2 regions of the Bradyrhizobium sp. AZCC 1719 genome follow, and region 2 is predicted to be linked to the other one. Evidence: riboswitches for the same ligand, from Rfam matches in the RefSeq annotation. Region 2 holds a riboswitch; the other holds the start of a gene.
The links. Region 2 has a riboswitch for cobalamin ahead of V1292_RS12350 (ribonucleoside-diphosphate reductase subunit alpha). Riboswitches for the same ligand answer to the same signal wherever they lie in the genome.
Positions count from the first base shown of each region.

Region 1: another riboswitch for cobalamin. It lies ahead of V1292_RS10160 (TonB-dependent receptor); the one in region 2 lies ahead of V1292_RS12350 (ribonucleoside-diphosphate reductase subunit alpha).

Region 1 covers NZ_JAZHRU010000001.1:2,147,350-2,163,355, forward strand. The annotation lists gene V1292_RS10160 (TonB-dependent receptor) at 1-1,838, opposite strand, end outside; cobalamin riboswitch at 1,952-2,149, opposite strand; gene V1292_RS10165 (FecCD family ABC transporter permease) at 2,284-3,327, shown strand; gene V1292_RS10170 (ABC transporter ATP-binding protein) at 3,324-4,106, shown strand; gene V1292_RS10175 (ABC transporter substrate-binding protein) at 4,106-4,939, shown strand; gene V1292_RS10180 (MBL fold metallo-hydrolase) at 5,050-6,090, opposite strand; gene V1292_RS10185 (DsrE family protein) at 6,273-6,716, opposite strand; gene soxB (thiosulfohydrolase SoxB) at 6,731-8,479, opposite strand; gene V1292_RS10195 (hypothetical protein) at 8,564-8,881, opposite strand; gene soxA (sulfur oxidation c-type cytochrome SoxA) at 8,878-9,744, opposite strand; gene soxZ (thiosulfate oxidation carrier complex protein SoxZ) at 9,741-10,052, opposite strand; gene soxY (thiosulfate oxidation carrier protein SoxY) at 10,069-10,563, opposite strand; gene soxX (sulfur oxidation c-type cytochrome SoxX) at 10,620-10,940, opposite strand; gene V1292_RS10220 (c-type cytochrome) at 11,000-11,674, opposite strand; gene soxC (sulfite dehydrogenase) at 11,658-12,902, opposite strand; gene V1292_RS10230 (ArsR/SmtB family transcription factor) at 13,121-13,510, shown strand; gene V1292_RS10235 (DUF938 domain-containing protein) at 13,547-14,242, shown strand; gene V1292_RS10240 (MFS transporter) at 14,348-15,592, shown strand; gene V1292_RS10245 (nuclear transport factor 2 family protein) at 15,607-15,966, shown strand.
Region 2 covers NZ_JAZHRU010000001.1:2,605,493-2,621,498, forward strand. The annotation lists gene ftsH (ATP-dependent zinc metalloprotease FtsH) at 37-1,959, shown strand; gene V1292_RS12335 (hypothetical protein) at 2,094-2,333, shown strand; gene V1292_RS12340 (hypothetical protein) at 2,374-2,574, opposite strand; gene metE (5-methyltetrahydropteroyltriglutamate--homocysteine S-methyltransferase) at 2,739-5,129, opposite strand; cobalamin riboswitch at 5,244-5,457, opposite strand; cobalamin riboswitch at 5,591-5,808, shown strand; gene V1292_RS12350 (ribonucleoside-diphosphate reductase subunit alpha) at 5,923-8,829, shown strand; gene V1292_RS12355 (ribonucleotide-diphosphate reductase subunit beta) at 8,855-9,985, shown strand; gene V1292_RS12360 (glycosyltransferase family 87 protein) at 10,235-11,458, shown strand; gene V1292_RS12365 (TetR/AcrR family transcriptional regulator) at 11,683-12,357, shown strand; gene V1292_RS12370 (OsmC family protein) at 12,464-12,889, shown strand; gene pyk (pyruvate kinase) at 13,040-14,476, opposite strand; gene V1292_RS12380 (DUF1036 domain-containing protein) at 14,473-15,057, opposite strand; gene V1292_RS12385 (DUF1244 domain-containing protein) at 15,258-15,560, shown strand; gene V1292_RS12390 (DUF2312 domain-containing protein) at 15,838-16,006, shown strand, end outside.

The DNA of each region.
Region 1 (16,006 bases), 460 kb from region 2:
TCCGAGCCGTAGCGGCGGGTCGGATCGAGGTTGACGTTGAAGAACAGCACAGGATTGAAATGGATCTCGTTCTCGAGGTCCATGTTGTAGATGCTCGATTGCATCTGGAAGCCGCCGGACTTGATACGGAAGCCGCCCTCGATGTCATGCGAGGTCTGGGTCTTCAGTTTGAATTCGCCCGGAATCGCGGCGAATGTGAAAGGATCGAACGAAGGGCCGGAGGACACACGCTCGTCGACGTCAGGAGTGCGGAATGCGCGTGCGGCACGGCCGAACACGGTGAAGACGTTGTTGAAGCGATGCTCGAGACCGACATGCAGCGCATATTGCGTTTCGTTGCTGTCGAGCGGAATCGCCCCGGTGCCGAACGCAAACGGGGCGGTCCCATCGAAGCGGTCGCGCGCGGTCAAGTCGGTGTTTTGGACTCGAACGCCATAGGAGAAGTCGGTCGTCGGCAACAGGCCGATTGATTGCTGCCAGTAGCCGGCCAGCGTCTGCTGCGCCAGATCGTACCTGTGAAACGGCGTGAGGCCTTTGAATGCGCCGCGATCTTGGTGGAAGGTGGCATCGTAATAATCGATTCCGGTCAGAATCGACGACGGAATTCCGAATATCGTATTCTTGACGCTCAGCCGCGGCGTTATCGACCAGGTCAGCAAATTCGCATCGACGTAAGTGGATGCGAAACTGGAGCCCGGGTTCGTGCCAAAGAATCCTAATTGCTGCTTTTTTTCCCGCACGCCGCCGTCGACGATGAGTTCCGCGCCGTTCCAAAGCGATTTGGTGAAGCCGGCCGTGGCGCTGGCGCCCTGCTTGTTGGCATAATCGAAGGGCGTGCCGGTGCCTCTGCGGTCAGTGGCCAGTTCGTCGAGTCCGATGGAAGGCTGAACGAAGCGGCCGCCGGGGAGGCCCAGCTTTTGATCGTCGCCCGATAAGGTCAGGAATGCGGTGAGGCCAGGGGTGGTGTAGTTGATGTTGCCGATGCCGTTGCGCTGATCGAGCGCGTTGTTCACCCGGTATCCATCGGACTTGACGCCGTTGCCATAGAACGAGGCTGACCATGGGCCCGAGTTCAACGCAGTCGAAACAGAGGCCATACGCTGGTTGAAGGACCCAACTCCGGCTTCGCCGCGGATCGAGACCGGCGGACCGCCGACGCCGGTCTTGGTGACGATATTGACGACGCCGCCGATTGCGTTGTCGCCGTAAAGCACTGCGCCGCTGTTGCCCCTGGTGATCTCGATGCGTTCAATTGACTGAAGCGGGATAGTTGAAAGATCGACGCCGGCCTTGTCGATGTCGTTGAGCCGGCGGCCGTTGATGAGAACAAGCGTGTTGTTGGTGGCGAACGCGCCGAACCCGCGGACGTCGACCGTGGTCCCGGCGCCGTTCACGCCGCCGTACAGGTTGGTCAGTTGCACGCCCGGGGTTTGCGCGATGATCTCCTGCACGGTTTGCGCCGGCGAGTGCGCGATGTCCTCAGCCGTGATCACGGTCGAAGATGTTCCGACGATGCCGGAGAATTGCCGGCCGCCAGCTCCGCCCACACCTTGCGAAACGCTTTGCGATGGGACGTTCGAGCCGGTCCCCGCTGCGGGTCTCGTGCCGCTCGATGGCGCAGCCGCCGGCACGACGCGGCGCGAGGTCGATGGTTCATCGTAGGTCGGTTTGGCGCGCGTCCTGTTCTGGTCTCCGGGCGAGGTGACCTCGATCGGCGGCAATTGTTCGGACGCCGGCGTCTGCGCCTCTGCGCCGGAAATGCCGAGCGATACGATCGGTATGAGAAAGCTGGAAGCAAGCCAGACGCGCCGCCGCGTGGCTGTGTTGGTGAAAGACATGACTTGGACCTCGGTATGACGTCAGTGGCACGTCACAGCGAACCAAGTCTCACCATGTGCTTTGAGCAGCTCAGGTGAAGCTAATGTCTGTACTCCCCGACCGACATCTTCGCGTGTGACCACGGCTGACGGCAGGTCTCCTGGCTCGCGGGTCGTTACCCATCGTCGCCTTCCCAGGACCGAGATGCCCAGTGGCTCATGACGAAGGATTCGCCGCTTACAGTTGCGGGGGCAGCCGCGGAATTGGGGGATTTCCCCGCACCGCATTCCCTTTTGATCCCCAAACGGGAACCGTCGGGAACTATGGTAGAAGTTTGTCAAAGTCCGAGTCAATGCGCCCCGGGGCGTCCGGCGATCCTCACTGGACGAGTGCGCTATTTTTGCCGCATGAGCACGTCTGCCCGCCACCTGTACCGGGGCGGGTAAACCTGCTTTAGGACGATCGATGAGTGTTGAGGCCGTAACCCTGACCAATGAGGAAGCCGCGCGCCGGCGGATCGGCGCGACGGCAGCCCTTGCTGCCCTCGTGGTGCTCTTGACGCTGATCTCGCTCGGCATCGGTCCGGTGCGGCTGTCGCCGCTTGCGGTGGCGGAAGCGCTGTTCGGCGGCGGCAGCGAGGTGGCGCAGGTGATCGTGCGGGAGATCCGCCTGCCGCGCATGCTGCTGGCGCTGGCGATCGGTGCCATTCTCGGGCTGTCAGGCGCATCGCTGCAAGGTTTGCTCCGCAATCCGCTGGCCTCGCCCTCGCTGTTCGGCGCGCCGCAATCGGCCGCGTTCGGCGCAGTGCTGGTGATCGCGCTCGGGCTGGCCGACGTCCGCTCCTATGCGCTCCCGGTCGCCGCGATCGTCGCGGCGTTTGCTTCGGTGTTCGTGCTGCTTTCGATCGCCGGCCGCAACGCGGGTTTGCTGATCCTGATTCTGTCGGGGCTGGCGATTTCGAGCTTTGCGGGGGCCGCCACCGCCCTGGTGATGAACCTCTCCAGCAATCCGTTCGTGGTGCTGGAGATCGCATTCTGGCTGCTCGGCTCGCTGGAGGACCGCAGCTTTCAGCATGTGATGCTGGCGTTTCCCTTCATCATTGCCGGCGCGCTGATGCTGTTCAGCCAGCGCCATGCTTTTCGGGCGCTGGGCCTGGGCGAGGAAACCGCGCAGAGCCTTGGCGTCGATGTCGGGCGTCTACGGCTGTTCGTGATTTCGGGCGTCGCGCTCGGTGTGGGCGGCGCGGTCGCCGTCACCGGCACCATCGGTTTCATCGGCCTGGTCGCGCCGCATCTGATGCGGCCGTTGATCGGCCACGATCCCGGGCGGCTGTTGGTGCCGAGCGCACTCGCAGGCTCGGCGCTATTGCTAGCTGCCGATATTGCGGTGCGCATCATTCCCTCGACGTCGGACATCAAGGTCGGCGTGCTGACCTCGATCATCGGCGTGCCGTTCTTCCTCTATCTGATCATGCGCGAACGCCGCGCGCTCGGCGGAGGCGTCGCATGAGCGAGGCCGCGCTGCTGATCGCAAGGAGACTCGGCGTGCGGCTCGCCGGCCGCGTCGTGCTGAAGGACGTTTCGCTGGCGCTATCGGCGGGACACCTGGTGGCGCTGGTCGGCCCGAACGGCGCCGGCAAGACGACGTTGTTGCGGGCGCTGGCCGGGCTAATCCCCTCCGAGGGCGAGATCGCGGTCGGCGGCGATGCGCTGGCCTCGCTGCCGCTGCGCGAGCGCGCCAAACGTTTCGGTTATCTGCCGCAGGGGCATCTCGTGCATTGGCCGCTGCCGGCGCGCGATATCGTGGCGCTCGGCCGCTACCCGCATGGCGCAACCGATCCGGCGCGGCTGTCGCCGAAAGACGCCGAGGCCGTGCTGCGCGCGATGCAGGCGGTCGACGTGATGGAGTTCAGCGATCGCCGCGTCACCGAGTTGTCCGGCGGCGAGCGCAGCCGCGTGGCGCTGGCGCGTGCGCTCGCGGTGGAGGCGCCGATCATCCTGGCCGACGAGCCGACCGCCTCGCTCGATCCGCGGCACCAGATCGACGTCATGAAGAACTTGCGCGCGACCGCGGACAAGGGCGTGCTGGTCATCGTGGTGACGCACGATCTCGGGCTTGCTGCGCGGTTTGCCGACCATGTGCTGGTGCTGAAGGAAGGCAATCTGGTGTCGTGGGGTACGCCGGGCGAGGGGCTATCGGAGCAGGTGATGGCGGACGTGTTTCGCATCAGCGCCTATCGCGCGGAATATCAGCGTGAGGCGGTGATCGTTCCCTGGGCGGATATCTGATGCGACGGTTCGGCTTTCTTGTCGCGATCGTCGCGTTGGCGATGTCAAGCGGCGCGGCATTCGCGGCCAGCCTTCCGCGTATGGTGTCGATGAATGTCTGCAGCGATCAGTTGCTGCTGACTCTGGCCGACCCCGAGCAGATTTTGGGACTCAGCCGCTTCGCGCGCGACGGCTGGCAATCGCGGGCGGGCGACATCAGCCGCTATCCGGTATTATCAGGCGCGGCCGAGGACGTGCTCTTGCTCAAGCCGGACCTGGTCATCGCCAGTGCGTTTGACAAGCGTTCGACGCGGGAGCTGTTGAAGACGAAGGGCCTTCATCTTGCCGAGCTCGCCGTGCCGCGAAACCTCGACGAAGCCCGCGCGCAGATCCGCGAGGTCGGCGACATGACCGGGCACCCCGATCGCGCGGCCGCCGAAATCGCGCGGCTCGACGCCGCGCTGGCGCGCGCCCGCCGTGCCGCTGCCGAGCGGCATTATCGCGTGCTGCCGCTGTCGCGGCGCGGCTGGGTGGCGGGCAGCGACGGCTTTCTCGGTTCGCTGCTGAGCGAGGTCGGGCTGCGCAGCGCCGCCGGCGATCTCGGCTTTGCCTTCGGCGGATTTGCCTCACTGGAAGCGATCGTGTCCGTGAGGCCCGACTTCATCGTGGTTTCGCAAGCCGGCGATTATGCGCAAGACGACGGCCAGGCGTTTCTGGTCCATCCGGCGCTGGAGCGCTTCTACCCGCCGGAGCGGCGCATCGTGATTCCGGAGCGCCTGACCGAATGCGGCGGCGTGATGCTGGCCGACGCGCTGGATGCGCTGACGGCGGAATTGGCGCGGGTGGGGCGGTGAGGCTTGCTCGATTTTGTAGGGTGGGCAAAGCGAAGCGTGCCCACCATCCAGAGTCGATGTGCTGATAGATGGTGGGCACGGCGCTTGCGCCTTTGCCCGCCCTACGATCTTCACCCTTGAACCACCGGCCCACCGACCTTCTTCCACGCGTCCAGCCCGCCTTCGATATGCGCGGTGTTGGCCAGCCCCGCGTTCTTTGCCGCGGCCACCGCCATCGCTGAGCGCTCGCCGAAGGCGCAGAAGAACACCACCCGGCGGCCGGTCGCGGCGGCGACTTCGCGCAGCATGCCACCGGGCTGCAGGCTTTCGCAGATACCGGGATAGGGCGCATGCAGCGCGCCCGAGATCGTGCCATGCTTGGCGCGCTCGCTGGTCTCGCGCAAATCCACCAGCAGAATGTCGGGCTGGCCAAGGCTCGCAATCGCGTCGCGGGCACAGAGCGCGAGTCCCTGCTTGGCAAGCTCCTCCTGGTGCAGGCCGACATGCATGTTGGCGGGCACCGCGACGTCCATCATCTTCGGGTTCGGCAGCTTCAGGTTCGCCATCAACTCAATGTACTCGTCGACGTTGCGTACCTGCAGCCGCGGATTATAGCGGCGCTCCTCGCCGATGGTGGAAACCGTGTCGCCCTTGTAGTCATGGGCGGGGAATACCAGCGTCTCGTCCGGCAGTTTCAGAAGCCGGTTGAAGATCGATTCATATTGTGCGCGCGAAGAGCCGTTCTGGAAATCGGTGCGGCCGGTGCCGCGGATCAACAGCGTGTCGCCGGTGAAGACGCGGTCACCCATCAGATAGCTATAGGAATCGTCGGTGTGGCCGGGCGTGTACATGACATCCAGGCTCAACCCCTCGATCGTCACCTTGTCGCCGTCGGACACCCGCATCGAGACCACGTCGGCCTTGCTCTGCTCACCCATGATGGTGATGCACTGGGTGCGGTCGCGCAGTTCGCCGAGGCCGGTGACGTGGTCGGCGTGCAGATGGGTGTCGACCGCCTTCACCAGCCGCAGATCGAGCTCGCGCAGAAGCTGGCAGTAGCGATCGGCCTTTTCCAGCACGGGATCGAGGATCAACGCCTCGCCGCCGGCGCGGCTCGCCAGCAGATAACTGTAGGTGCCGGACACGCTGTCGAAGAGTTGACGAAAGATCATGGCTACACGTCCGCGTTAACTCAGGTTGGATCAAGGCCGGACGTAGTTCCAGCCCTGCTCCTGCAATTCCATCATTCTACCACGCTTCCGTCATTGCGAGGAGCGTAGCGACGAAGCAATCCATGCATCCGCATGGGGATAGATGGATTGCTTCGCTTCGCTCGCAATGACGGCGGAGGCGGTCACGGCCGCACTAGCGTATACCCGTTCTCCGTCAGAAACAGGATCTGCGCGACGCCGACCTGCACCGGCGTTGCCGCGGCGATGAACTCCGGCCGCTTGCCGGCCTCGCGTTCGAGCGTATCGACGGTGTTGAGGCAGACGTCGAAACGCGCGCCTTGCGCGACCAGGCTCTCGACCATCTTGCGGTTGGGATTTTCCGGGCGCAGCAGGTCGATGCCGGGGCCGAACGCGACGACCTCGATCGCCACCTTGTCGGGGTCGTAATGCTTCATCAGGTTGCTGGCGACGCTGAGCACGAGGCCCTGCTTGCGCGGATCGCTGTCGGAGAGCTGCAGCACGATCTTGTGCTCGGCGAACGGCTTGTCCTGCAGCGGTGCCTGCTGGGCGCGGGTCTCTGGCGCGGCGGTTGTAATCAGAAGCGCCGCGGCCATCACGCGAAGCATAGTCGAAAAGCCCGTCATGCCTGTCCCGCAATGCCCGGATTGCCTTCAACGCCTTTCAGTGTCACGCCCGGCGGCGAGCGGTTCGGCGGTTTGCCCGACCTCAGATGCCTTGCGACGACATCCCAGACCGGCGCGCCGTTCTGCTCGTTGACGGAAGCCCAGCCCGCCACTCTGTAGTGCTTGTCGGCTTCCAGCGCGCGGCCATTGTCGAGCTTGAGCTCGGAAATCCGTTTTCCCACGGTTTCAGTCGGCGTGCAGGTGTAGGCGAGCCCGCCGACGCGGACCATGTCGCCGCCCTGCTGGTAATAGGGGTCGGTGTTGAAGAGATTGTCGCAGATGTCTTCCAGCACGTCCTTGATCTGACCGCCGGTCATGGTCTGGACATAGGTTTCCGGATAGGTGACGGCGGTCTGCGCCATCACGTCCTCCATCGTAAGCGGCTGGCCGGCCAGCGCCGTCGTACCCCAGCGAAAACCCGGCGACAGCGCGATCTCCGCGTTCAATTCGCCGAGCAGCGCGTCACAAATGAGTTGGTCCATGCTGCCGCTGAAATTGCCGCGGCGATAGAGCAGACGGTCGGCTACACCGAGCTTCTCGCTAAGCGCAACTGCCTGCGGCTCGCGGATCTCATCGATCAGCGCCTGCATCGCCGGATCGGGCTTCAGCAGTTCGGAAAACACCGGCAGTAGCCGGTAGCGCACTTCCTTGATTTTGCCCTTGCCGATGTCGAGGTCGAGCACCGCCAGAAATTTTCCGTTCGAGCCGGCATTGGTGACGAGCGTGGTGCCGCCTGCGTTGGTGACGGCAATCGGCTGCGGCACGGCGTCATGGGTGTGGCCGCCGAGAATGACGTCGATGCCGGTGACGCGGCTGGCGAGCTTGAGATCAACATCCATGCCGTTGTGCGAGAGCAGAATGACGGCGTCGACCTTGTCGGTGTTACGATGCGTATCGACGAGTTTCTGCAGCTCCTCGTCGCGGATGCCGAACTTCCAGTCCGGTGTGAAGCGCTTCGGATGGGCGATCGGCACGTAGGGGAACGCCTGTCCGATCACGGCAACGCGATAGCCACCGATTTCCTTGATGACGGACGGCTTGAACACGCGCCCCGATGCCGGGTCGAACGCCTTGGCGTCGTTGAAGGCGGCTTCTTCAGTGAGATAGACGTTCTGCGCCAGGAACTCGCCCTTGAAGCGTTCGAGGTTGGCGCGCAGCGCCTTCTCGCCATAGGTGAATTCCCAATGGCCGGTCATCGCCTCGATGCCGAGCAGGTTGGCGGCCTCCACCATGTCGACGCCACGCATGGTATTGGCAAGACCGGTGCCCTGCCAGAGATCGCCTCCGTCCAGCAGCAGCGAGCGGCCGGAGCCGGCTTCGCTGCGCATGCGATCAATCAACGTCTTCAGATGCGCGAAGCCACCGAGCTTGCCGAACCGGCCGGCGGCCTTCTCGAACTCGACGTAGGTGAAAGCATAGGCATCGGCACTGTCCGGGCGGATGCCAAAGCGATCGAGAAAGGCGTGTCCGACCAGATGCGGCGGGTTGCCCTGCATCGGTCCAACGCCGAGATTGACGCTCGGCTCGCGGAAGAACACCGGCCGAAGCTGCGCATGCGTATCCGTGATGTGCAGGATACGTGCATTGCCGAACCGCTCGAGGTCGTAAACGCCCCCATTATCGGCGCCGCGCGCCAACCGTGGCAGGCTGCCTGACAGGGTGGCAGCGCCCGCTAGCGTCAGAAAATCGCGGCGGCGGATGGTCATGCGGGTCTCCGCGCGTCGTGGTGGCGCTTATCTCTTGAGCATGATCTTGTCGGAAAACCGGTTTCCACTTTTCCGGATCATGCTCTAGCGTATTTCCAGATCCTTCCAGCGGGTCTTCTCGCTGGTGGCCTGGAAGATCGAAGCCTTGGCCAGCGCCTCCGCTTCCTTGGCCGATGCGGCGGCCTTATCGAAATCACCCGCGTCCGCTGCCTTCTTCGCCGCCGCCAGCGTGTTCGCCGTGGTGGTCCATTGGTTGCGTAGCTTGCCGGCCTCCTTGTTGGCGGCTTCAGCCGCGGCGTAGGCCGCCTTGAATTCCTCCTCGGAGCCCGCGGCGAGCGCGAGTACAGCATCCGCGGCAAATAGCGCCAGAACTAATGCGGATTTCTGCATCAAGTTCCTCATGGCCGCGCTCCTGGACCTGAAATCGGCAGTCCGTTGCTGACATAGGACAGGTAATATTCGACGTTGCGATATTCGTCATCCTGCGGGCTGAGCGGCACTGCGCGGATCTGGCTGTTGCAGGTGGTGAAGCGCCGGCTGGTGGTGCCCATGCCGCTCCATTCCGAGCGGTAGATCGGCATTGCGTTGACGATGCCAAGCGCGGGCGCGAGGATTTCGGCGCGGATGCGTTCGCCCGGGCTCTGCACGTGGCAGGTGGCGCAGGAGAAATTGAGCTGGCCGCGGCGCGTGTAGAAATATTCCTTGCCGTTTTCGTAAGCCGCGAGCGCGCGCGGATCGTTCGGGATCTTGATGTCCATCGGCTTGCCGCGCGAGGTGAAGGCCATGTAGGCGGTCAGCGCCGCCATTTCGTCCTTCACATAGGAGAACGGCGGCTCGCCATTGGCCTCGCGGCAGCGGTTCAAGGCCAACTCAAGGGTGATGACCTTGCCTTCCTTCTCGTCGAAGTAAGGGTAGTTCTGACGGATGCCGATGCCGCCGTTCGGGAAGCAGTCGGCATAGGTCTTGCCGTTCTTGAACGGCTTGGAGAACATCTCCTTGCCCATTTCGAGCGAGAACTCGTAGGGCGGGAATTGCTCCTTGTCCTGCCACTGCCGATAAAGGTCCTCGTTCATCGAATAGGGGCCGTTGACGAAGTCCTCGAACTTTACCTTGGGAAATTTGTCTCTGAAGAACTTCTGGAACGCCTTGGCGTCGGCGACAGGATCGATCTTGTCGTCGGCTGCCAACAGCGGCGCGCCCGCCAGCGTCAGCGCGGCGAGCGCAATCGCGGCGGATGCCAGGAGGATCGCGGATCGCAGCTTCATTGGATCTTCGCCGTGGTGGTGTCGGTCGCGCCCTTGTTGTCGACCCAGCTTATTTTCAGCTCGTCACCCTTCTTGGCGCCCTTGAACGCGAACTTGACGTAGGGGTCCTTGGAGATACCACCGCCCCAATCGGCGGCGAACACGTTCTTGCCGTCATGCTCGAAGGTGAGCTGCTGGATGAAGTGCGGCGGAATGGTCTCGCCCTTGGCGTTCTTGACGAAGCCGGAATCCATCGGATGCTGGATCAGCGCCTGCACCTCGGTGATGTCGCCGTTCGAAGAAGCGCGCACGCGAATGGTGGATGCCATGTGAGTTCTCCCTGCCTTAACCGCCGCAACCGCCGACGGTGACTTTGACTTCCTTGGACGCGCTGTAGAGCTTGCCGCCGGCTTCCACCAGCACGGTCACGTTGCTGGTCTTGGCCATCTTGATGCGGTTGGCGACGCTCGGCAGCGTGCCGGCCGGGATGTTGTACTTTGCGATCAGCACGTTCGGATTCTCACTGACGAGGAACGCAACCGAGGTTACGTCGGCAAGGGTTGTAGAGACCGAGATCGGCACCACGGCGCCGTTCTCGGCGATCTCAGGCGCGTCCATCTTGACCTTGTCCGATGGCTCGGCGGTCTTGCCGTAGAGCGTCTTGATGACGTCGGCGTCACTCTTCTGCTTGAACGCCTCTTCCGGATATTTGTCGTTGGCCGCGGCGAGCGCCGGCGTCAGGCCGAAGGGAAGGTTGCCGAGGCCGATGAGCGCGACTGCGCCGGCACCCTGCAGGATCAGTCGCCGCGTGGTCGAAAATCCAACATCAATCTTATTCATCGAAAATCTCCTAAAACCTGCGTTGGCACGTCACAGGCTTGATCTCTCGTCTTGCGTTAAAGCGTCTGCAGGAAATCCACCACCGCGTCGATTTCCTTTTCGGTCAGGATCCGATTGCGTCCGAACGGCGGCATCACGGTGAGCGGATTGCGCAGGGTCTCGTCATGGAGAATGGCGACGAGATCCTCGCGCTTCGGATATTTGCTCTTGATGTCGACCAGTTCGGGCCCGATCGTGCCGGGAAGGTTGCCGCCCTTGATGACATGACAGGTCAGGCAATTGCCCTTGCTGCGGTCGAAGGCCAGCTTGCGGCCTTCATCCACCGCGGATTGCGCCTGCGCGGCGCCCGCGGACGCCAGAGCGACGAGCAGCGCCAACGCCGGAAGCTTTGCGGATTTCGTCGGGAAATGATCGGTCACAGGCGTTTCCGTAATTTCTACTTCTGTTGCATGGTGTCGAGCGGACCGGTCGTGCGCGGCGTCAGATTCCTGCCTTCAGCCGTCGACGATATCCTGACATCGGCGGCGTTGACGCAATCGTTCATGCAGGGTTTTGACATCGTATCGGGGCGCGGGTCGGTCCAGATGAAATTGTCGCGATTGCGCATTTTGACTTTCGGCAAACTGTTGCGATCGGCAACGAATTCATGGGGAACGAGATCGTTCAGGTTCAGAATATAGGCGGTCAAAGCATAAACGTCATCCGCTGACAATGTGTGCGGCGCCTGCATCGGCATGGCGCGGTTAATATAGTCCCACAGGGTCGGGGCGAATGGCCAGTAGCTGCCGACGGTCGGCTCCGGGCGCTCGTCCCGGAGCGATCCGACGCCGCCCACAAGCTTCGGAAACCGGCCTTCGCCCTCGCCGAAGGTTCCATGGCACGCAGCGCATTGCTCGGCATAAACCTCGGCGCCCCTGTCGACCGTGCCCTTGCCGGGCGGCAGGCCCGTTCCGTCCTCGCCGCGCACGTCGATGTCCCATCCGGCGATCTGCGCCGGCGTGGCTACGCTGCCGTAACCGAACGAGCCGGGTTCGGCCGCGCCGGCGAGGCTTGCGGCGCAGGCAAGCAGGATGGCCATGATCGGCAGGCAAATCTTACGCGAGCTGTACATTGAAGACGCTTCCGTCGGGCTTGACCTGCCAGGTCTGGATCGAATTGTTGTGGTAGACCGAGTTTGAGCCGCGCTGTGCGCGCAGTTGTGCAATTGTCGGCTGCATATAACCGGTCTCGTCGATAACGCGGGATGCGACCAGCGCGGGCCGGCCGTCCCAGCGCCAGGGCAGGGTGAACTTCGTCAGCGCCTTCGACAGCACCGGCTCGTGCAGCCGCGCGGTCTGCCAGTTGATGCCGCCGTCCATGGAGACATCGACGCGCTTGACCCTGCCGTTGCCGGTCCAGGCCAGTCCCCGGATTTCATAGAGGCCGGGTCCATCGAGTGGCTTTTCCGGGCAGGGAAAGGTGACGACCGATTTGGCGTCAATCAGCCAGGTGAAGCCGCGCGAGGTGCCGTCCGGCATCAGGTCGGTGTATTTCGAGGTTTCCTCGCGGGTGTGCCACGGCTTTTCGCCGAGCTTGATCCGGCGCAGCCACTTGATGTTGACGTTGCCTTCCCAGCCCGGCACCACCAGCCGCAGCGGGTAGCCCTGTTCGGGCCGCAGCGCCTCGCCGTTCTGCGCATAGATCACGAGGCAATCGTCGAGGCATTTGTCGAGCGGCAGGCTGCGGTTCATATGCGCGCCGTCGGCGCCTTCGACCATCGCCCACTTCGCCTGCTTTTTGATGCCGGTTTCCTCCAGCAGCGTCGACAGTTTGACCCCGGTCCATTCCGCGCAACTGACCATGCCGTGGCTGAACTGCAGCGAATTCATCTGCGCGGCGCGCCAGTTCATGCCGCCATTGGCCGGGCATTCGATGAAATGGATGCGCGACACGGACGGGAAGCGCATGATGTCCTTCATGGTGAGAAGCAGCGGACGCTCGACGAGGCCGTGGATCATGAGTTTGTGCTGCGCCGGGTCGATATCGGGGCGGCCGGCGTGATGGCGCTCGAAGAACAATCCGTTCGGCGTGATGATGCCGTGCAGATCCTGCAGCGGCGAAAAGCTCACCGACGATTCCGCGCTCGCCGTCAACCACGGCACGTTGCGGCGGATGACGGAGGCTTCGGTATCGGCGGGGCGGCCATAGGGCCGGTCGACCACGCCGGCGCCGATCGATTGCGACCAGGGCGCGTCCGCGGGAGGAGACTCCTGCGCGGGGTCCGCTATGGCCTGTTTGCCGCCAACAGCGAGGCTGCCGGTCAGGACTGCGCCGAGGCCAAGGAAGCGGCGGCGGCCCATCGGGGTATCCGGGGCGGCGGGATCAGAAAGAACAGCTTTGCTGCGTAACGGGTCTGGCCGCACGTTTTCTTCCCCTTGCGGCCGCATCGCCGCATAATTTCTTGCTTTTTTGAACCGATATCCACATTTACTAATTTAGTCAATGCTAAAGAAGGGCCGGCGCGCTAGTATGGTATGTCTGCTTCGCAGGCGCGGAAAACGATATCGGATCTGCAGTGATGAGAGCAGCCGCCCCGGCAGCCCAGGAAACTGAACAACAGACTACGCAAGAGACCGCCTTTGCCTCCGGCGCCGACGACGCAGCGGCGCTGAAGAAGCTGGCGAAGCAGGCCGGTGACGCCGCGCAGCTCCTGAAAATGCTCGCCAATGAGAAGCGTCTGCTGATCCTCTGCTTTCTTGCCGTGCGCGGCGAGATGACGGTGGGCGAGCTGGTCGCCATCGTGAATCTCAGTCAGTCCGCGCTATCGCAGCATCTGGCGAAATTGCGCGCCGACGGCCTGGTCGAATTCCGGCGAACCTCGCAGACGCTGCACTATCGCGTCGCCGACCAGCGCACATTGCGTCTGCTTGGGGTGTTGAAGGAGATCTTCTGCGGCGATCTGAAGTGATGGCTGAGCCACTGATTTTTTCGGGACCGAACTGCGATGGCTGAGCATGTGGCGGAATTCGGCAAGGATGGCCGGCCGGTCGAGTCCGACGGACGGCTCGACGCGGCGGCATTCCACCGCAACCACGAACCGATCTGGGCGGTGCTGCAAAAATTCCTCACCGGCAAATCCGGCGACGTGCTGGAAGCCGGCAGCGGCACCGGCCAGCATGTGGTGCATTTTGCAAAGCGCACGCCCGACATCACCTGGTGGCCGAGCGATCTCAATGAACGACATCTCAAGAGCATCGAAGCGTGGCGCACGCATGCCGGTCTGCCGAACATTCGCTCAGTGCTGCGGGTCGATCTCGCCGACCCGGCCTGGTGTCCGGCGATGCATGACGGCAGCGGGCCGGGCAAACTGCTCGCGGTGTTCTGCGCCAACGTGATCCACATCGCGCCCTGGCGCGTCGCCGAGGGCCTGTTCGCCGGCGCGGCGCGTTATCTCCATAACGACGGACGACTGTTTCTCTATGGCCCGTTCAAGCGCGACGGCAAGCACACCGCGATGAGCAACGCCGTGTTCGACACCAGCCTGCGCGAGCAGGACGCCGAATGGGGCGTGCGCGACATCGGAGAGCTCAGTACATTGGCTGAGAGCGTCGGCCTTTCGCTGATCGAAACCGTAGCAATGCCGGCCAACAACATGATTGTGGTCTTCGCGCCATCCACCAAGGGTGACGTCGGCGCATAGCGTGCGCCCGTTTGCGTCGGTTGATCGCGCCGCCCCGTGTCTTCATAGTGCCGCGGAATCAATCAACGAGGCTCCCGGCCCGGGGCCTGCCGGGCGGGAATGCCGATGCTGGATACGACAGCCACCGAAGAGGTATCGAACGACGCCCGCGCGCGCGCCAACGTGCTGCGGCTCGCCGCGGCGCAGGCGCTGACCGGCGCCAATTCGGCGGTGATTTTCGCCACCGGCTCGATCGTCGGCGCGACGCTGGCGCCGACCATCTCGCTCGCCACCGTGCCGCTATCGATGTACGTGCTGGGGCTCGCCGCGGGCACGCTGCCGACAGGTGCGATCTCGCGCGCCTATGGCCGCCGTGTCGCGTTCATCATTGGCACCTTCTGCGGAATCCTCACCGGTGCGCTCGCCGCCGCCGCCGTTCTCTACGCCTCGTTCTGGCTGTTCTGCTTCGCGACCTTCCTCGGCGGCCTCTACGGCGCAGTCGCGCAGTCCTATCGTTTTGCCGCCGCCGACGGCGCCAGCAGAGCGTTCCGGCCGAAAGCCGTGTCCTGGGTAATGGCCGGCGGCGTGTTCGCCGGCGTGCTCGGTCCGCAGCTCGTGCAGTGGACCATGGATATCTGGCCGCCTTATCTGTTTGCGTTCAGCTTCGTGGTGCAGGCGTTCGTCGCGCTGGTGGCGACGGCGGTGCTGTGGGGCGTCGACGCGCCGAAGCCGGCACCGTCGGACATGCATGGCGGGCGGCCGCTGTTCGAGATTGCACGGCAACCGCGCTTCATTGCCGCGGCGCTGTGCGGCGTGATCGCCTACCCCATGATGAATCTCGTCATGACTTCTGCGCCGCTCGCCATGAAGATGTGCGGGCTTACGGTGAGCGATTCCAATTTCGGCATCCAGTGGCACATCGTGGCGATGTACGGGCCGAGCTTCTTCACGGGCTCGCTGATCGCGCGTTTCGGCGCACCGACAATCGTGGCACTTGGCCTGACCCTGGAAGCCGCCGCTGCCGCGATCGGCCTTTCCGGCATCACCGCGCTGCATTTCTGGGCGACGCTGATCGTGCTCGGTGTCGGCTGGAATTTTGCCTTTATCGGCGCCTCGGCGCTGGTGCTGGAGACGCATCGGCCGCAGGAGCGCAACAAGGTGCAGGCGTTCAACGACTTCCTGATCTTCGGGATGATGGCGCTGGGGTCGTTCTCGTCCGGCCAGTTGCTGGCGCATTACGGCTGGTCGATGGTAAACATGGTAGTGTTCCCGCCGGTGCTGCTCGGCCTTGCGGTGCTCTCGTTTGCGTCATTTGCCAAGCGTCGCGCGAAGCTGCAGGCGGTCGACGAGATTCCAGGTCCGAGTGTCTAATTGCCGGAGGTCCCATGCCGTCGCGCGCCCGTCTCGATGAATTCATCGCCGCCGTCGTCTCCGGCGATCATGCCGGCGCGATCGAGCGCTTCTACACCGAGGACGCCAGCATGCAGGAGAACGCCGCTCCGCCACGGGTCGGCCGCGACGTACTCGTGGCGCATGAGCGCGCGGTGTTGGAGCGGGTCAAAAGCGTGACCTCGACCTGCGTGACCTCGATCGTTGAGGGCGACCATGTCGCGATCCACTGGATTTTCGACTTTGTCTTTCATTCAGGCAAGACCGGCCGGTTCGACGAAGTCGCGCTGCAGGAATGGCGCGGCGACAAGGTATTTCGCGAGCGGTTCTTCTACGATCCGTCGAAGCCGGCCTAGTTGCCACCTGCTGACATTTCGGCCAGCACCGAAGCAATTG
Region 2 (16,006 bases):
TAGGGCCGCGATCCGCGCGACCACGAAGGAAGATCAATGAACGCCAATCTGCGCAACTTCGCCCTCTGGGTCATCATTGTCTTGCTGCTGTTGGCATTGTTCACGCTTTTCCAGAATCCGGGTCAGCGCACGTCTTCGCAGGACATCACGTTTTCGCAGTTGTTGAGCGAGGTCGATCAGAACCGCGTGCGCGACGTCGTGATCCAGGGGCCGGAAATCCACGGCACCTTTACCAACGGCTCCTCGTTCCAGACCTATGCGCCGAATGATCCGACGCTGGTGAAGCGTCTCTATGACGGCAAGGTCTCGATCACCGCCAAGCCGCCCGGCGATAACGTGCCGTGGTTCGTGTCGCTGCTCGTTTCCTGGCTGCCCTTCATCGCGCTGATCGGCGTGTGGATCTTCCTGTCCCGCCAGATGCAGGGCGGCGCCGGCAAGGCGATGGGCTTTGGCAAGTCGCGCGCCAAGATGCTGACGGAGGCCCATGGCCGCGTCACTTTCGAAGACGTCGCTGGCGTCGACGAAGCGAAGCAGGACCTGCAGGAGATCGTCGAATTCCTGCGCGATCCCGGAAAATTCCAACGCCTCGGCGGACGGATTCCGCGCGGCGTGCTGCTGGTCGGCCCTCCCGGCACCGGCAAGACGCTCATCGCGCGTGCGGTCGCGGGCGAAGCCAATGTGCCGTTCTTCACCATTTCCGGTTCTGACTTCGTCGAAATGTTCGTCGGCGTCGGCGCCAGCCGTGTCCGTGACATGTTCGAGCAGGCCAAGAAGAATGCGCCCTGCATCATCTTCATCGATGAAATCGACGCGGTCGGCCGTCATCGCGGCGCGGGCTTGGGCGGCGGCAATGACGAGCGCGAACAGACGCTCAACCAGTTGCTGGTCGAGATGGACGGTTTCGAAGCCAATGAAGGCGTGATCCTGATCGCGGCGACCAACCGGCCCGACGTGCTCGATCCCGCGCTGCTGCGTCCCGGCCGTTTCGACCGCCAGGTCGTGGTGCCGAATCCGGATGTCGTCGGCCGCGAACAGATTCTCAAGGTTCATGTTCGCAAGGTGCCGCTGGCGCCGGATATCAACCTCAAAACCATCGCGCGCGGCACCCCGGGCTTCTCGGGCGCCGACCTGATGAACCTCGTCAACGAGGCCGCGCTGACCGCCGCCCGCCGCAACAAGCGGATGGTGACGCAGGCCGAGTTCGAGGAGGCCAAGGACAAGGTGATGATGGGCGCCGAGCGCAAGTCGCTCGTCATGACCGAGGAAGAGAAATTGCTGACAGCCTATCACGAGGGCGGCCACGCCATCGTCGGCCTGAACGTCGTCGCGACCGATCCGATCCACAAGGCGACGATCATTCCGCGCGGCCGCGCGCTCGGCATGGTGATGCAGTTGCCCGAACGCGACAAGCTGTCGATGTCGCTCGAGCAGATGACCTCGCGCCTCGCCATCATGATGGGCGGACGCGTCGCGGAAGAACTGATCTTTGGCCGCGAGAAGGTTACCTCGGGCGCGGCCTCCGACATCGAGCAGGCGACGCGTCTGGCGCGCATGATGGTAACGCGCTGGGGCCTGTCGGAAGAGCTCGGCACCGTGTCCTACGGCGAAAACCAGGACGAGGTGTTTTTGGGCATGTCGGTGTCGCGCACGCAGAACGCCTCGGAAGCGACCGTCCAGAAGATCGACAAGGAGATCAAGCGGCTGGTCGAGGAAGGCTACAACGAGGCCACCAAGATCCTCACCGAGAAGCGCGAGGATCTCGAGACGCTGGCCAAGGGCCTGCTCGAATTCGAGACGCTGAGCGGCGACGAGATCATCGATCTCTTGAAGGGCAAGAAGCCCAACCGCGAGTCGGTCTTGGAGCCGAGCACGCCACGCGCTTCCGCCGTACCCCCGGCCGGCAAGCCGCGCCCGCGTCCCGATCCGGACCCGGGTCTGGAGCCGCAGCCCCAGGCGTAAGCGGCGCTCAATTCTGAACAACGAAAAACGCGGCGATAACGCCGCGTTTTTTTATGTCGCTGACCTCGTCGTTCTGCGAAGTGCAGACGGGGATGGATTTGAGCGATGACTATTGAGGATGGGGTGACCGTCGGATGAAAATCCCTGAATTGCGGCGCGCTCTTGCAGCGCTCGGCGTGCAGCGCCGAGCCGTGAGCATCGACGGCGTCAAGGCGACAGAAGAGCAATATCGCCTCGAACGGGATGGGGACACCTGGGCCGTCTACTATTACGAGCGAGGAAACAAGAACGAACTCCGGCAATTCGCTACCGAAGATGATGCTTGCGAGCATTTTCTCAAGATCGTCCGGAACGACCCCACGACCAGAAGGTAGGCGTCCCGTTCACGAGCTGACCGGGATTGATTTCGAACCGTCAAGGCGCCGCGGCTGGTGCCCCGAGGTGTACAGCCAGAATGTGTTCCGGCGTCTCCGTCACCTCGATGGTCTGCCCATCGCCGCCGACAAAGGTGAGCACGGTGCGCTCCCCGTCGCGCGACATGCTGCCGACGAGCGCAATATTGATGTGAATGGGTCGCCCCGTCTCGAATCTCGTGCATTGAATCCAGAAGCGCATAGCGGTCTCCTCATATTGCCTGCAGCAATCAAAACGGGCCGTAGGGTGGGCAAAGCGAAGCGTGCCCACCCTTCAAACCGACGATCTCGGAAAGATGGTGGGCACGGCGCAAAAGTGCGCCTTTGCCCACCCTACACAAGCTTACCCGTCGCCGACCGGTAACGTTACGCCATCGCCCGCAATTCGCGGGCGGCGGCGACCATATTGGCGAGCGCGGGTCGGACCTCCTCCCATTTGCGCGTTTTCAATCCGCAATCCGGATTGATCCAGATCTGGGTATCCAGGAGCCGCTCTCGCGCCAGCTTCAGCAGGCCGGTCATCTCGCCGATCTCGGGGACGCGCGGCGAATGGATGTCGTAGACTCCAGGGCCGATTTCGTTCGGATAGCGGTAATCCCTGAACGCATCGAGCAGCTCCATCTTCGAGCGCGAGGTCTCGATCGAGATCACGTCGGCGTCCATCGCGCCGATCGCGCCGATAATGTCGTTGAACTCCGAGTAGCACATGTGGGTGTGGATCTGCGTTTCGTCGCGCACGCCGGACGAACAGAGGCGGAAGGCGTCGACGGCCCAATCGAGATAAACCTTCCATTCGGACTTGCGCAGCGGCAGGCCCTCCCGCAGCGCTGCCTCGTCGATCTGGATCATGCCGGCGCCGGCAGCTTCGAGATCGGTAACCTCGTCGCGGATCGCGAGCGCGATCTGCCGGCAGGCTTCGCTGCGCGGAATGTCGTCGCGGACAAACGACCAGTTCAGAATGGTGACCGGGCCGGTGAGCATCGCCTTCATCGGCTTTGTCGTCAGCGACTGGGCGTATTGCCACCACTCGACCGTCATCGGCTTCGGGCGAGAGACGTCGCCGAACAGCACAGGCGGGCGAACGTAGCGCGATCCGTAGGATTGCACCCAACCGTGCGTAGTGAAGGCAAAGCCCGCCAGCTGTTCGCCGAAATACTGCACCATGTCGTTGCGCTCGAACTCGCCATGCACAAGCACGTCCAGCCCGATATTTTCCTGCCAGCGCACGGTGCGGGCGGTCTGGTTCTGCAGGTAGAGCTTGTAGGCTTCGTCCGTCAGGGCGCCCCTGGCGTGCGCGGAGCGGGCGTTCCTGACGTCGGCGGTTTGCGGGAACGAGCCGATGGTCGTGGTCGGGAACGCCGGCAGGTTGAAGCGCTCGCGCTGGACGGTAGCGCGTTCAGCGAAGATGCTGGCGCGGAAGCGCATCGGTTCATCGATGCTGGCAACGCGTGCCGCTACCTTCGCATCGTGAATGCGCGGCGACGCCTTGCGGGAGGTCGCCGCCTGATCCGATGCCTTCAGGCTGGCTTCGACTGCTCTGCGGTCATCGGCGAGTGCCGTTCCGAGCGTGGCCAGTTCCTCGAGCTTTTGTATCGAAAACGCCAGCCAGCTCTTGATTTCGGGATCGAGCCCGGTCTCCAGTGCCAGATCGATAGGGACATGCAGCAGCGAACAGGAGGGAGCGATCTGCACGCGATGCTTGCCAAGTTTGGCGATCACGGGCTCGAGCCGATCGAGAAGCCGGCTCAAATCCGCGCGCCAGATGTTACGGCCATCGATGATTCCGAGCGACAGCACGCGGTCATCAGGGAAGCCGGCAAGCTCGTCGATCTGCTCCGGCGCGCGCACGAGGTCGAGATGCAGGCCGGCGACGGGCAGGGATAGCGCGGTGTCGCGGTTGGCGCCGAGCCCGCCAAAATAGGTCGTCAGCATGATCTTGAGCTGCGGTACGGCGCTCGCGATCTCCGCATAGGCATAATGCAACGCCTGCTGGGCGACGATGTCGAGGTCGAGCACCAGACACGGCTCGTCGATCTGCACCCATTCCGCGCCCCGGTAGGCAAGTTCGCGGAGCACCTCGACGTAAACCGGCATCAAGCGATCAAGCAGGGACAGCGGATTGAAACCGGCATCCTTGCTCTTGGCGAGTTTGAGAAACGTGACGGGGCCGACCAGCACGGGGCGGGTTTGATAGCCCAGCGCCTTGGCTTCCTCGTATTCCTCGATCGGCTTGCGCGAGGCGAGAGTGAACTGCTGATCCTTCGCCAGTTCGGGCACCATGTAGTGGTAGTTGGTGTCGAACCATTTTGTCATCTCGAGCGCCGGCACGCCGTGCGCGGCGCCATGTCCGTGATGGGCATGGCCGCAGCTCGCCTCATGCGGCTTGCCTTGCGCGCCGCGGGCCATCGCGAAGTAAGTCGCAAGCGAGACCGACCCGCCGTTCCAGCGATAGATCTCCGGGATTGCGCCGACCATCACTGATGTGTCGAGCACCTGGTCGTAGAACGAGAAATCGTTCGACGGGATCACGCTGACGCCGAGCTTTTTCTGGCGCGCCCAGTTGGCGGCGCGAAGGCCGACGCCGGTTTCGATCAGCGCCTTCTCGTCGGTTGCGCCCGACCAGAAACACTCCAGCGCGAATTTCAGCTCGCGGCGCGGACCGATGCGCGGCGTGCCGAGGGAGGCAACGGAAAGTGAAGCAGTGGAGATGGTGGAAGAAGACGTAGCTTTGGAAGAAGTAGCATTGGAAGTAGACATTGGCTTAACCCCAAAAGTTGGGGGCAAAGGCCGAAGTGACACGTCTGGATTTTTCGCGGACGGCAGAGCGCGCGCGGAAAATCGCAACCGCACCACCGGGACACCCCGCCCGAGGACGTGTATGTTGTCGAGGCAGGTCTCCTGGCTCGCGGGTCAATGCTGCTGTCCGGCCTTCCCGAAACCTTGCGAGGTCTCAGTGACTTTGTTGGACAGCGGCTCGCCGCTTACAGTTGCGGGGGCAGCTCCGGCTTTGGCTTTTCGGCCGCACCGGCTTCCCTCTTAGCTTCGGAAGAACGTCTCCCGAAGAACCACGACGGGTCCACTTATCGGCAACGCGGCAGGCGCGTCAACTCGACGACATTCACCGGTGCGTTGTGATCGTTGTTCACAGCCAGAGGGTTCCGTCGCCGAAATTCTTGCACATCGCCCGCTCGCCCCATTGACAGCCGCATCCGAATAACACCAGATATAGCCGTCACGGTCCGCCATGGCCCAACACATGGTGGCTAAGAGGGAAGCCGGTGATCGCGCGAAAGCGCGAAAATCCGGCGCTGCCCCCGCAACTGTAAGCAGTGAGTTGCTCCCGAATCTTACGTCACTGATGCGGCATCGCATTGGGAAGACACGGGAACAACGGCGACCTGCGAGCCAGGAGACCTGCCGCGACACCGAAGAAAACGTCCACGGGCGGGGTGTCCCGGCGGCGCTTGCAGATTCGTGCCCGCGTTTTCGCGTGGGCTAAAGCTGTAGCGTCTTCAGACATCCGGCCCCAACACCATCACGGGGTCTCTTGATGTCACTCTCTCTCGATCGCGAAGCCAACGCCGCTCCATTCATCCGACTGCGTCCCGAATCGCTTGCCGCCTCGGAAGCGCAGCCGCCGATGCAGGTGATTCGCCGCAACGGAACGGTCTCGAAATTCGACGCGAGCAAGATTTCGGTGGCGATGACCAAGGCGTTTCTCGCGGTCGAGGGACATGGCGCGGCGGCCTCCCGCCGCGTGCATGAAATCGTCGAGCAACTGACCGCCGAAGTCGTCGGTGCGCTGTCGCGCCGGATGAGCGAGGGCCGCACCTTTCATATCGAGGACGTGCAGGACCAGGTTGAACTTGCCCTGATGCGCAGCGAGCATCACAAGGTCGCGCGCGCCTATGTGCTCTATCGCGAGGAACGCACGCGCCAGCGTGCCGGACAGGACGTGGCCAAGGCCGCCCCTCCATCGGGGAAGCCCTCGTTACGTGTCACGCTGGCCAGCGGCGCGCAGGTCCCGCTCGATATCGCGCGGCTGACGCTGATCATCGAAGAAGCCTGCACTGGTCTCGAGGGCGTCGGCGCCACGGCGGTGCTCGCCGAGACGCAGCGCAATCTCTATGACGGCATCAGCGAGGACGAACTGGCGCTGGCGTCGGTGATGGCCGCGCGCACGCTGGTGGAGCAGGAGCCGAACTACGCCTATGTCAGCGCGCGGCTCTTGCTCGACAAGCTGCGCACCGAGGTGCTGTCTTTCGTGCATGATACGCCGACCAGCGCGTCGCAGGCCGAGATGGCCGAGCGCTACGGCGAGTACTTTCCGGCCTATATCAAGGCCGGCATCAACGCCGAACTGCTCGATCCCGATCTGGCACGCTTCGACCTGAAAAGCCTTGCTGCCGCGTTGAAGCCGGAACGCGACCTGGCGTTCCAATTCCTGGGTCTGCAGACGCTGTACGATCGCTATTTCCTGCATGTGCACGGCAACCGGATCGAGCTGCCGCAGGCGTTCTTCATGCGCGTCGCGATGGGGCTGGCCGTCCGCGAGATCGACCGCGAGGCGCGCGCCATCGAGTTCTACGATCTGTTATCGTCGTTCGACTTCATGGCCTCGACCCCGACGCTTTTCAATTCCGGCACGCTGCGGCCGCAATTGTCGTCCTGCTTCCTCACCACCATCGCCGACGATCTCGACGGCATCTTCAAGTCGGTCAAGGACAATGCGCTGCTCGCAAAATATTCCGGCGGACTCGGCAACGACTGGAGCCGCGTGCGTGGGCTCGGCGCGCACATCAAGGGCACCAATGGCGAAAGCCAGGGCGTGGTGCCGTTTCTAAAGGTGGCCAATGACACCGCGATCGCCGTCAACCAGGGCGGCAAGCGCAAGGGCGCAGTCTGCGCCTATCTCGAAACCTGGCATATCGACATCGAGGAATTTTTGGACCTGCGCAAGAACACCGGCGACGACCGCCGCCGCACCCATGACATGAACACCGCAAACTGGGTGCCCGACCTGTTCATGCAGCGCGTCGAGGCCGACGGCGAATGGACGCTGTTCTCGCCGGACGAGACACCCGACCTGCATGACCTCTACGGCAACGCATTCGCCGAGCGTTACGCGGCTTACGAAGCAAGGGCGGCGGGGGGTGAGATCCGCGTGTTCAAGCAGATCCGCGCCACGGATCTCTGGCGCAGGATGCTGACCATGCTGTTCGAGACCGGGCATCCCTGGATCACGTTCAAGGATCCCTGCAATCTGCGCTCGCCGCAGCGCCATGCCGGCGTGATCCATTCCTCGAACCTTTGCACGGAAATCACGCTCAATACGTCGGACGACGAGACCGCCGTCTGCAATCTCGGTTCGATCAATCTGCTCAATCACGTGCGGGAAGGTCGGCTGGACCAGGCGCGGCTGCAACGCAGTGTGACGACGGCAATGCGCATGCTCGACAATGTCATCGACATCAATTTCTACACCATTCCGGAAGCGCGGCGTTCGAACCTGCGGCACCGCCCGGTCGGCCTCGGGCTGATGGGATTCCAGGATGCGCTGCAAGCGATGCGGATCGCGATGGCTTCCGACGCGGCGGTGACCTTCGCCGATACCAGCATGGAGATGATTTCCTACTACGCCATTTCAGCCTCCGTCGATCTCGCCGCCGAGCGCGGGCGGTATCCGTCGTTCGATGGCTCACTGTGGAGCCGCGGCATTTTGCCGATCGATTCGATCGAACTGTTGGCCGAAGCCCGCGGCGAACTCACGATGGACCGCGGCATGACGCTCGACTGGGATCGCCTGCGCGAGCGCGTCAGATCGACCGGCATGCGCAATTCGAACGTGATGGCGATCGCGCCGACCGCGACGATTTCCAACATCTGCGGCGTCGCGCAGTCGATCGAGCCCGCCTACCAGAACCTCTACGTCAAGTCCAACATGTCCGGCGACTTCACCGTGGTGAATGAATTTCTGGTTCGCGACCTCAAGGCGCGCGGGCTGTGGGACGAGGTGATGGTCAATGACCTCAAATATTTCGATGGCAGCTTGGGGGCCATCGATCGGATTCCCGACGACCTCAAGGCGCTCTATGCCACCGCGTTCGAGATCGACAGCGCCTGGCTGATCGAGGCGGCGTCGCGGCGGCAGAAATGGATCGACCAGTCGCAGTCGCTCAACCTCTATATCGCCAATCCTAGCGGCAAGAAGCTCGATACGCTCTATCGGCTGGCGTGGGCGCGCGGATTGAAGACGACCTATTACCTGCGCTCGCGCAGCGCGACGCATGTCGAAAAGTCCACGCTCCGGGGGACCGACGGCAAGCTCAACAGCGTCGCGTCCGCGGCGATGATGGCTCCAGCCCCAATCATCGTCGCGCCGGCCGCCACCGCGCCGGATTTAACCGGCGCGGTGGCGTGTTCGATCGACAATCCCGAATGCGAAGCCTGCCAGTAAGCAGCAAAAAACAAAGGAAGCCACAATGCTCGACTGGTCCGAACCATCCGCATCCCCGCGTCAGACGCCGCCGCCCCTCGTGGCGCAATCCGATGCCCAAGTCGAACAAACCGGCCTCTGCATGATAGATCGTCGCGGCGGACGCGTATCTGTCGACGACAAGCTGATGATCAACTGCCGCGCCGACGTCAATCAATTGCTGCCGCTGAAATACAAATGGGCCTGGGAGAAATATCTCGCCGGCTGCAATAATCACTGGATGCCGACCGAAGTTTCCATGCAGGCCGACATCGCGCTGTGGAAATCGCGCGACGGGCTGACGGAAGACGAGCGCCGCGCCATCAAGCGCAACCTCGGCTTCTTTGCGGCCTCCGAAAGCCTGGTCGCCAACAACATCGTGCTGGCGATCTACCGCCATCTGACCAATCCGGAGTGCCGGCAATATCTGCTGCGGCAATCCTTCGAGGAGGCGGTGCACACCCATACCTTCCAGTACATCGTCGAGAGCCTGGGGCTCGACGAGGGCGAGCTATTCAATATGTATCGCGAGGTGCCGTCGATTACCGACAAGGCAGCCTGGGCGCTGAAGCACACGCAGCATCTCGACGATCCCGATTTTAAGACCGGGACGCCGCAAGCCGATCAGGCGTTCCTGCGCGATCTCGTCGCCTTCTACGTCATCTTCGAAGGCATGTGGTTCTATACGGGCTTCGCGCAGATCCTCTCGCTCGGCCGCCGCAACAAGATGGTCGGCATCGCCGAGCAGTACCAGTACATCCTGCGCGATGAATCCATTCACCTGAATTTCGGCATCGATGTCATCAACCAGATCAAGATCGAAAATCCGCATCTATGGACCAAGGCGTTCCAGGACGAAGTCCGCGCCATGGTGCGCGAGGCGGCTGAACTGGAAGCGGCGTACGGGCGAGACACCATGCCGCGCGGGTTTCTCGGGCTGAATGCGGCGCTGTGCGAGAGCTACATGCACTTCATCGCCAACCGCCGCTGCGCGCAGCTCGGGCTGCAGCGGGTGTTCGACGAGACCGAGAATCCGTTCCCCTGGATGTCGGAAGCGATGGACCTGAAGAAGGAGAAGAATTTCTTCGAGACTCGGGTGATCGAGTACCAGAACGGCGGTGCGCTGAGCTGGGAGTAGGTGGGCGGATGCTCTCCGCTCGCCGTCCCGCGCACGCGGGGACCCACACCGCGTGATTCCTCAATGAGGCATTTAGGTGGACGCTCATTGTAAACAATTAGCTCCAGTGGTTATGGGTCCCTGCGTTCGCAGCGACGACGTAAAATCCCGCCGCTTGCGCCCGAAAACTTAAGATTTCGTCAATTCAGTCCGGCCTATTGCTTGAAGGCGTGCGCGTTCGGACGAGGCGCGCCCAGGCAAGGACTGCGCATGACCGCCTCTCTTTCCAGCCCCAAACCCAGCCACGACCAAGCTCCAATTCCCGAATGGCTCGTCAGGGTCTGCCTGGTACTGGCGGTTGCAAATGTGAGCCTTTGCGGAGTGGCGTATTTCTCGCACTGGTGGGTGTACGATACCAACGGCCTCGGTATTCCGACTGACTTCATCAACGTCTGGGCCGCGGGCCGTCTGGTGCTCGATGGCGTTCCGGCGCAGGCCTATGATTGGGACATCCAGAAGCAGATCGAGGTCGCCAAGCTCGGTCAGGATTTCGTCGGCTATTTTGCCTGGCACTATCCGCCGCCGTTTCTGTTCGTCGCATCCCTGCTGGCGCAGCTTCCTTATCAGCTCGCCTATATCGGCTGGGTCGTGGTCAGCTTCTTACCCTTCCTTGTCGCGGTGCGTGCGATCGTCGGCCACACCTTCGGCTATCTGCTTGCGCTTGCCATTCCGATGGCTTTCATCAACGCGCTGGTCGGGCAGAACGGCTTCCTCACCGCTGCGCTGATCGGCGGCACGCTCTATCTGATCCCGGTACGGCCGGTGCTGGCGGGCATCTGCCTCGGGCTATTGACGTACAAGCCGCAATACGGGCTGCTGTTTCCAATCGCGTTGATCGCAGCCGGGCAGTGGCGGGTGTTCATCAGCGCCAGCGTCACGGCGATCGTGCTGGCCTTTGCCTCATGGCTTGCTTTCGGCATCGAAAGCTGGCTGGCGTTCTTCCACTGGATGCCGAAATTCTCGCAAGCCTTCCTGACCGAGGGCAAAGCCACATGGTGGAAGCTGCAGAGCATTTTCTCGCTGGTGCGTTACTTCGGCGGCAGCGAGCCGCTCGGCTGGGCGTTCCAGTGGGTCCTCACCGCCTCCGTTGCCGTGGTCATGGCGCTGATGTGGCGAAGCCGCGCGCCCTACACGTTGAAGGCCGCTAGCCTTGCCGCTGGCACGATGCTGACCACGCCCTATCTCTTCATGTACGACATGATGGTGCTAGCGATCCCGATCGCCTTCCTCATCCGCATCGGACTGAGGAACGGCTTTCGCACCTACGAGCTTCCGGCGCTGGGTGTCACCGTCGCCCTCATCGTGTGTTATATGTTCACCGGTATTCCGACGGGACTCGGCGCCACGCTGATCGTGGGCGGTCTGGTCTTGCGCCGCGCCGGTCCCTGGTGGCGGCGCGAGACGGCGCCGGCATTGGCTACGGCACGTGCGTGAACGGCCCGACGCCAGGCCGGCCAGCGTGAGAGCTTGTTAGTGGTTCACAAGCCCCGCCGGCAAAACCTCTCCCGATCCCTGTTGCAAAACCGTCTTGTCATCAGCCGTGAATAGTTGTTCACTTCTTCAAGCGATAGCGCTCTTTATCGCTCAAGACATTGAAGGTGTGCGCGTTCTGGCAGGCTCCGCGGGGCTCGAAGGCGCGCCGGGGACGGAAACGCGCCATGGTCTATCGGCGAACCCATCAGGTCGTAAAGCGGCTGGCGGCGCGGCGTAGCGCCATCCTGGCGGCGGCGCGGGATGCTGCGGCCGAAGGCGGCATGGCGGCGGTGCAGATCGCCCCGGTTGCGGTCCGCGCCAATGTCGCGGCCGGCACAGTCTATCGTTACTTCCCCTCCAAGGCCGAACTGATTTCCGAACTGATCGCCGAGGTCTCGCGGGATGAGCTGGCCGCGATTCGCCGCGCGGCGGATGCGGCGCCGGGACCGTCCTCGGCGCTCGCCGCCGCCGTCACCACGGTTGCCGTGCATGTGCTGTCGCAGCGCAGGCTCGCCTGGGGCATTCTGGCCGAACCTGTCGATGTCGACGTCTCGGTGTCGCGGCTTGCCAGCCGCCGCGAAATCTCCGGCGAGATCGCTGCCAGAATTGACGCCGCGGTGCGTGCCGGCCATCTGCCGGCGCAGGATACCGCGCTCGCCGCCACCGCGCTGCTCGGTGCGCTGCATGAATCGCTGGTTGGCCCGCTGGCGCCCGAGAATCTGGATGACCCCGCGAAGCTGCGCGACGCCGTGCAAACGGTCACACTTTTGGCGCTACGTGCCGTAGGCGTGATGGATGCCCGCGCCCGCGGCCTCGTGGTGCAGGCGGTGCTGCCGGCCAAGGCGCTGGTCGGGGCCTAGGAACTTCCCGCCTTTGCGACACGCCCTTTGTCGCAACCATTTGTGTCGCAACCATTTGCCACGCTGCGGCTTATCGACGGGTCCAACCCGCGATCAGGAGCATGCGATGAGCACGACATCAGGGTCTGCCAAATGGCAGGGCGGTATCAAGGACGGCAAGGGCGCAATCTCGACCAAAAGCGGCGCGCTGAGTGACTATCCTTACGGCTTTTCGAGCCGCTTCGAGGGCAAGCCTGGCTCCAATCCGGAAGAGCTGATCGGCGCGGCGCACGCCGCGTGCTTCACCATGGCGCTGTCGCTGATTCTGGGTGAAGCCAAGCTCACCGCCGAGCACATGGAAACCAAGGCCGACGTAACGCTGGAAAAACAGGGCGATGGTTTTGCCGTCACCTCGATTCATCTGACACTGAATGCGAAGATACCCGGCGCTGAGGACACGAAATTTCAGGAGCTGGCGGGTAAGGCCAAGGAGGGCTGCCCGATCTCGAAGCTTCTGAACACCAAGATCACGCTGGACGCGAAGCTGCAGTAGTCGGCGCGAAGCGGCGAACTATGGTGCAATTGCGCACCTGAGAATCTCTCGCGCCACAAGCTCGCCACAAGCTCTGGATTCCGGGCTCGCGCGTGCGCGTGGCCGGGAAGGACGGTGAGAGCTGACGGTCGCGCCATCACCTACACGCCATCACTTATCGGGCTTGCCCTCCCCACCGACAGTGGCGATGCGCACCATGTTGGTGGTGCCGGGGATGCGAAGCGGCACGCCGGCGACGATGATCACGCGCTGGCCTGCGTTGGCGAAGCCGTCACGAAACGCGATCGAGCCGGCGCGGTCGACCATGTCGTCCTGGTCGTGCGCATCTTCCGCCACCACGCAATGCACACCCCAGACAACCGACAATTTGCGGCCGGTCTCAAGGTTCGGCGTGATCGCCACCACCGGCAGCTTCGGCCGCTCGCGGGCCACGCGGATCGCCGTGGAGCCCGACGAGGTCCAGCAGATGATCGCGGATAATTCCAGCGTCTCGGCGATCTGCCGCGCGGCGTCCGCGATGGCATCGCCGACCGTATTCTCCGGCTCGGCCCGCTGCGCCGACAGCACCGAGCGATAGGTCGGATCGCGCTCCACCTCTTCGCCGATGCGATTCATGGTCGAGACTGCTTCGACCGGGAATTTGCCGGCGGCGGACTCCGCTGACAGCATGATGGCGTCGGCGCCTTCATAGACGGCGGTCGCGACGTCAGAGACTTCGGCGCGCGTCGGCACCGGCGCCTGGATCATCGATTCCAGCATTTGCGTTGCGATCACCACCGGCTTGCCGGCCCGACGCGCCATCCGCGTCATCTGTTTCTGCAGGCTCGGCACCCGCTCCAGCGGCAGCTCGACGCCGAGGTCGCCGCGCGCCACCATCAGCGCGTCGGAAGCATCGATGATCTCGGCGAGCCGGTCGATCGCCTGCGGCTTCTCGATCTTGGCCATGACAGCGGCGCGGCCGCGGATCATCCGCTTGGCTTCGTTGACATCCTCGGCGCGCTGCACGAAGGAAAGCGCGACCCAGTCTATCCCGGTCGTCAGCGCGGCTTCCAGATCGGCACGGTCCTTCGGCGTCATCGCCGACACCGGCAGATCGGTATCGGGCAGGCTGACGCCCTTGCGGTCCGACATCTTGCCGCCGATCACCACCCGCGTCACTGCGCGCTCGCTCGACGTCTCCTCGGCAATCAGGCGCACCTTGCCGTCGTCGAGCAGCAGCGCATGACCCGGCCGCAGTGCTGCGAGAATTTCCGGATGCGGCAACTGCACGCGGTTGTTATCGCCGGGCGTCTTGTCCGAATCGAGCACAAAACTCTGGCCGTTCTTGAGCTGCGTCGAACCTTCGGTGAACGCGCCGAGCCGCAGCTTCGGTCCCTGCAGGTCGACGAGGATGCCGATCGGACGGCCGTAGCTGCTCTCGACATTGCGGATGGTATTGACCAGCTCGCGCATCTTGTCGTGCGGCGTGTGGCTCATGTTGATGCGGAACACGTCCGCACCGGCCTCGAACAGTTTCCGGATCATCGCGCTGTCGGACGATGCCGGGCCGAGGGTTGCGAGAATCTTGATACGACGGAGCCGTCTCATTGCTTGGGCGCCGGGGCTGGCGGCAGACCCGGTCCACCCGGCGGATTGGACAGGCCGGGAACCCCGCCGGGGCCCCCCGGTCCCATTGTGCCTGGAATTCCCGGCACGCGCTGCCCGGGCTGCTCGTTGGCTTCTGTCAGTTGCACGGTCCACGCTCGCTGTTCGCCTGTATCGACCTCGAAGAACCCGGTGCGGTCATAGCCACGCGCCAGGCAGTTCTCGGTCCCCTTGATGGTGAATTCCTTATCACGCGAACACATGAAGGCCTGTCCCGACCATTCGCCGCCGCGGTCATAGTCGAGCGCGTAGATGTAATAGTAGCGCGCAACAAGAGTTCCGCGCAGCAGGGTCTCGCAACTGCGTGACGACACGTTCCACCACCCTTCGGTGGTCCAGCCCTCGGCATCCTTGTAGCCCAGCGCGATGCCGACCCGGCTGGACGTATTGTTGCAGAGCCGGAAATCGGCCGCCGCTGGACTGCTCCACAGACACGCCACCGCCAGTGCAAACAGCGGCGCAAGGCCGGCGGCGGTCACGCGAGCGGGGAGGGGAGACAAGCAGCGCGAATCTTTTCCGATCATGCAGCGAAGCTATATCAAATCATTGACGATTTCGCGTGACCCGGCGGGGCCTGTCAACGGCAGGGGAACGCCTTTCCCGCGCTATGGGAAACCGCGGCTCCTTGTGAGGTTGCCAATTTTGCGCGCAGATATGGCAAAATCTGTGACAATTACCACCTGATATCAATATGCTCGGAACATGTGACGCGGGATGCAAGGCCATGACGATCGACGACAAAACCAGAACAGAACTGGAAGCCGCCGTTTTCCGGCGCCTGGTCGGCCACCTGCGTGCCCGCACCGACGTCCAGAACATCGATCTGATGAATCTGGCCGGTTTCTGCCGTAACTGCCTGTCCAACTGGATGAAGGAAGAGGCCGACGCCAAGGGGGTCGCCGTCAGCAAGGACGAGAGCCGCGAGGCGGTCTACGGCATGCCCTATGAGGAGTGGAAGGCGAAATATCAGGGCACCGCCACGCCTGAGCAGCTAGCCGCAATGAAGAAGGTTCATCCCGGGCATTGAGCCGTTCTGGCTCCTTTGTTCGTCATGGCCGGGCTTGTCCCGGCCATCCACGTCTTCATTGCCGCGACGCTGTTAAGACGTGGATGCCCGGGACGAGCCCGGGCATGACGGAAACAGAATCGCCCTCATCTCCTGTGGGCGCGCTGTGGATGAGCGCGATGCTGCCTTGACGCGAGGCCCCCCGATCTTGAGGGTCATCTGCGAAAAAGCGCCGTGCGGTAACGCGTGCGGCGCTTGATCTTTCAGCATCACCATCAGTTCCACTCAGGAGTACCCGATGGCCACCTCCGCCGCCGCCGTCCAGGACGAGCCCGCGACAAGATTCGCCAAAGACCAGCTCAAGGCCATCATCGAGCGCATCGAGCGTCTGGAAGAAGAAAAGAAGACGATCTCCGACGACATCCGTGACGTCTATGCCGAAGCCAAGGGCAACGGCTTCGACACCA